2 regions of the Polaromonas sp. P1_G1 genome follow, and region 1 is predicted to be linked to the other one. Evidence: predicted binding sites of a transcription regulator. Region 1 holds the regulator's gene; the other holds the start of a gene.
What was found. Region 1 encodes HrcA, which represses chaperone genes, less so after heat shock. Its sites were predicted from a motif close to TTAGCACTCNNNNNNNNNGAGTGCTAA; they were not measured.

Region 1 (2,394 bases):
ATCTTCCATCTTCAGCGTCAGGGGATTGTCGGCTGTGTAGTTGACGCCCGCCACGACCATGTCGGCGGCCCGGGCGTGAATCATTTCAGCATCACGCTCGTAGGCCTTTTTGAGGGAGTCCGGCTCCGGCACGGCGCCGAAGAACTCCTCCATCGCCTCGCGCGAAATCCTGACCGGAATGGTGCTGCCTGCGTGCGACAGGCCAAAACTCAGCCAGTCGCCGTGGTCCTCGACGTTCAGTGATCCCATGTTTCTCCTCCGGAATGAGCCTCCAGAATAGCGGAGCGGCTGGTGGACGTACAGCCCCGGAAAACCACTAAAAAGCCCTGCGCAAAGAAAAATAGCCTAGAGGGGTAAGCCTCTAAGCTATTGAAATCACTAATAAAAGTGGTGCGGCTGGCAGGAATTGAACCCACGACCCCTTGGTTCGTAGCCAAGTACTCTATCCAACTGAGCTACAGCCGCTAAGCCTCAAATTATAGCTTATTTAAATGGTAGGGCGTGAGTGACTTGAACACTCGACCAAAGGATTATGAGTCCTCTGCTCTAACCAACTGAGCTAACGCCCCACACAAGAGGGAGATTGTAAGGGCCTGCGGGGACCTGCTCACGAGCCTACTTGCTATGGCTGAGGGCCGTACTGACCAGTTTGGAGGTGATGTCGACGATCTGGATCATTTTTTCGTAGGGCATGCGCATGGGGCCGATGACGCCCAGCGTGCCCACCACCTGGCCGTCGACCTCGTAAGGCGCCGTCACCACCGACAGCTCCTGGTAGGGAATGACCTGGCTTTCGCCGCCTATGTAGATACGAACGCCCTCGGCGCGGCTGGACACGTCGAGCAGGCGCATCAGCTGCGCCTTTTGCTCGAACAGGTCGAATAGCTTGCGCAGGTTGCCCATGTCGCCGGAGAAATCGCTGACGGCCAGCAGGTTGCGCTCCCCTGAGATGACGACTTCGTCGCGCGATTCGATGGCTTCGGAGCTGACCTTGACCGCGGCCTGCATCAGCGTGGCAATCTCGCCGCGCAGCGCCTCGACCTCGTTTTTCAGGCGCTCGCGCACTTCCTCTATCGCCATGCCGGCGTAGTGTGAATTGAGGAAATTGGCGGCCTCCACGAGTTGCGACTGGCTGTAGTCGGCCTCGGTGAAGATGACCCGGTTCTGCACGTCGCCGTCGGGCGACACGATGATCACGAGGAAGCGTTTTTCGGACAGGCGCAAAAATTCAATGTGGCGGAACACCGAAGTGCGGCGCGGCGCCATGACCACACCGACGAATTGCGACAGGCTGGAGAGCATGTGCGCCGCATTGCTGAGCACTTTTTGCGGCTGGTCGGGCGCCAGCCGGGGGGCGCCTATCTGGCCCGCGGCGGAGAACGGGTCGCGCTGCGTGGTCAGCATGGTATCGACGAAGAGGCGGTAGCCGCGCGCCGTGGGAATACGGCCGGCCGAAGTGTGCGGGCTGACGATCAGGCCGAGCTCCTCGAGATCGCTCATCACGTTGCGTATGGTGGCGGGGGACAGCTCCAGGCCCGAGGCCTTGGACAGCGTGCGTGAACCCACCGGCTGCCCATCGGCAATGTAGCGCTCCACCAGCGCCTTGAGAAGCAACCGCGCACGATCATCAAGCATGCCGACATTCTACGAAGCTTGGGGCGGATGTTGTGATGTAATTTGCCGATGAAATCGCAATTCCGCCATGTCGCACTGATCGGCAAGTACCACGCACAGGGTTCCCGGTCGGCGCTGGAGGACATCGCGCATTTCCTGGGCACCCAGGGTTGCGAGGTGGCAATCGAGCAGGACACCGCCAGCAACACTGGCCTTACGCAATTCCCGACGCTGGACGCGGCCGGCATAGGCGCCCAGTGCGACCTGGCTCTGGTGGTCGGCGGCGACGGCACCATGCTGGGCATAGGCCGGCTGTTGGCGCAGTTCGGCATCCCGCTGGTGGGCATCAACCAGGGCCGACTCGGCTTCATCACCGACATCGCCTTCGAGGACTACCAGAACACCCTGATTCCCATGCTGCGCGGCGAGTACGAGGAAGACCGCCGATGGATGATGCAGGCCAAGGTCGTGCGCGACGGGCGCTGCGTCTTCAGCGCCACCGCCATGAACGACGTCGTGGTCAACCGCGGCGCGACCGCCGGCATGGTGGAGCTTCGCGTCGAGGTCGACGGCCGCTTCGTGGCCAACCAGCGCGCCGACGGCCTGATCATCGCCTCGCCCACCGGCTCCACGGCCTACGCGCTGTCCGCCGGCGGGCCCCTGCTCCATCCCTCGATTGCCGGCTGGGTGCTGGCGCCCATCGCGCCGCACACACTGTCGAACCGGCCCATCGTGCTGTCGGACTCCGGCGAGATCACGATTGAGATCGTCGCCGGCCGG
Region 2 (2,394 bases), on a different contig from region 1:
GCGGGGCCCGATCCCCTCACCCAGATCCTGCTGGGCCTGCGCCTGGACGGCGTCGAGTACGGCCGCTGCCTCATGCATGCGCCGTGGGCGATTTCCTTTGCCGCGCAAGCCACCGCGCGTTTTCATTTCGTCGGCAGCGGAGATTGCTGGCTGCACACGGAGCCGTCCGGGTGGGTGGAACTGAAGGCCGGGGACGCGGTGCTGCTGCCGCGCGGCACGGCCCACACCCTGGCCAGTTCACCCGAGGTTCCGCCGGTGGCCCTCGCGACCTTCGACCGCGAACGGGTCGCGGACGATATCTATCTGTTGCGGGACGGAGCGTCCGCGGCGCAAGCACCGTCCCATGTCATGTTCTGCGGCACCATGAAGTTCAACCTCGACTCCCAGCACCCCTTGCTGGCCATGATGCCGGGGGTGATCCGCGCCGGCGACCTGGCCCAGCGCGACCCGGGCGTGCCCATGCTGCTCGAGGCGATGGAGCGTGAAGCCTCGCTCAACCGCATGGGCGCCTGCGGCATCCTGGCCCGCATGGCCGATGTGCTCGCCGCGACCATCATCCGCGCCTGGGTCGAATGCGCCTGCAGCAACTCGACAGGCTGGATCGCGGCGCTGCGCTCGCCCGGCGTGGGCAAGGTGCTGGCCGCCATCCACGCGACGCCGGAGCAGGATTGGAGCGTGCCGGAGCTGGCGAACATCATGGGTGCATCAAGATCACGTTTTGCCCAGGCCTTCAAGGAGTCGGTGGGCGAGAGCCCTGCCCGGTACGTCGCCCGCATCCGGATGTTCCAGGCGCGCAACTGGATCGCGCAGGACGGAATGCGTGTCACCACGGCCGCCGACCGGCTGGGTTACGACTCCGAAGCCTCCTTCAGCCGGGCGTTCAAGCGTGTCGTCGGCCACCCGCCCAGCAAGGCACGCAGTCCTGTTTGACGAATATCGCTATCGCCAGCTGGGTCGGGTTTTGACGGAATTCAGCCCAACGGCGCTCCGCAACACCCGCAGCCACCCCAAAAAGCAGGTTTTCCGGCCCTTGCCTTGAAATGGGGCCCAATTGCCCCTATGATTAGCACTCGATGGTATTGAGTGCTAACAAAGCCCAGTCAATCCACCAAAGTTAACAAGCACCCACTTCCAGCCGGGTGCTTTTTGATTCCCAAAACCAGTGTTCTCAAACAAGGAGCTCTCATGAAACTTCGTCCTTTGCACGACCGCGTGATCGTCAAACGCGTGGAAAACGAAACCAAAACCGCTTCCGGCATCGTCATTCCTGACAGCGCCGCTGAAAAGCCTGATCAAGGCGAAGTGCTGGCCGTTGGCCCAGGCAAGAAGAACGACAAGGGCGAACTGAGCCCCGTGGGCGTGAAAGTCGGCGACCGCGTGCTGTTCGGCAAATACAGCGGCCAGACCGTCAAGGTCGACGGCGACGAACTGRTCGTCATGAAAGAAGAAGACCTGTTCGCAGTGGTCGAGAAGTAATCTCCCGCCGCGTCCAACCCTTAATTAACTGAATCTGGAGAATTAATCATGGCAGCAAAAGACGTCATTTTCGGCGGCGAAGCCCGCGCACGCATGGTCGAGGGTGTGAACATCCTGGCCAACGCCGTCAAGGTAACCCTGGGCCCCAAAGGCCGTAACGTGGTTCTGGAGCGCTCGTTCGGCGCCCCCACGGTGACCAAGGACGGTGTGTCCGTCGCCAAGGAAATCGAACTCAAGGACAAGCTGCAGAACATGGGCGCGCAGATGGTCAAGGAAGTCGCTTCCAAGACCTCCGACAACGCTGGCGACGGCACCACCACCGCRACCGTTCTSGCACAAGCCATCGTCCGCGAAGGCATGAAGTACGTGGCTGCCGGCATGAACCCGATGGACCTGAAGCGCGGTATCGACAAGGCRGTACTGGCCCTGACCGAAGAGCTCAAGAAGGCTTCCAAGCCCACCACCACGTCGAAAGAAATCGCCCAGGTCGGCTCGATCTCGGCCAACTCCGACGAATCCATCGGCAAGATCATTGCCGACGCGATGGACAAGGTTGGTAAAGAAGGCGTGATCACCGTGGAAGACGGCAAGTCGCTGCAAAACGAACTCGACGTCGTCGAAGGCATGCAGTTCGACCGCGGCTACCTCTCCCCTTACTTCATCAACAATCCTGAAAAGCAGTCCGCACTGCTGGACAACCCCTTTGTTCTGCTCTACGACAAGAAGATCAGCAACATCCGTGACCTGCTGCCCACCCTGGAGCAAGTCGCCAAGGCCGGCCGTCCGCTGCTGATCATTGCCGAAGAAGTCGAGGGCGAAGCCCTGGCAACGCTGGTGGTGAACACCCTGCGCGGCATCCTGAAGGTTGTGGCTGTGAAGGCCCCCGGCTTCGGCGACCGCCGCAAAGCCATGCTGGAA

Region 2: the regulator HrcA is predicted to act here: its motif matches at 1,064-1,090, upstream of AC1D1Y_RS07385 (co-chaperone GroES).

Annotation. Positions count from the first base shown of each region.
Region 1 covers NZ_JBFUBU010000001.1:61,556-63,949, forward strand. Annotated here, with positions in the region: gene AC1D1Y_RS00395 (hypothetical protein) at 1-249, opposite strand, end outside; tRNA gene AC1D1Y_RS00400 (tRNA-Arg) at 389-465, opposite strand; tRNA gene AC1D1Y_RS00405 (tRNA-Ile) at 493-569, opposite strand; gene hrcA (heat-inducible transcriptional repressor HrcA) at 616-1,635, opposite strand; gene AC1D1Y_RS00415 (NAD kinase) at 1,684-2,394, shown strand, end outside.
Region 2 covers NZ_JBFUBU010000011.1:102,474-104,867, reverse strand. Annotated here, with positions in the region: gene AC1D1Y_RS07390 (AraC family transcriptional regulator) at 1-930, shown strand, start outside; gene AC1D1Y_RS07385 (co-chaperone GroES) at 1,186-1,476, shown strand; gene groL (chaperonin GroEL) at 1,525-2,394, shown strand, end outside.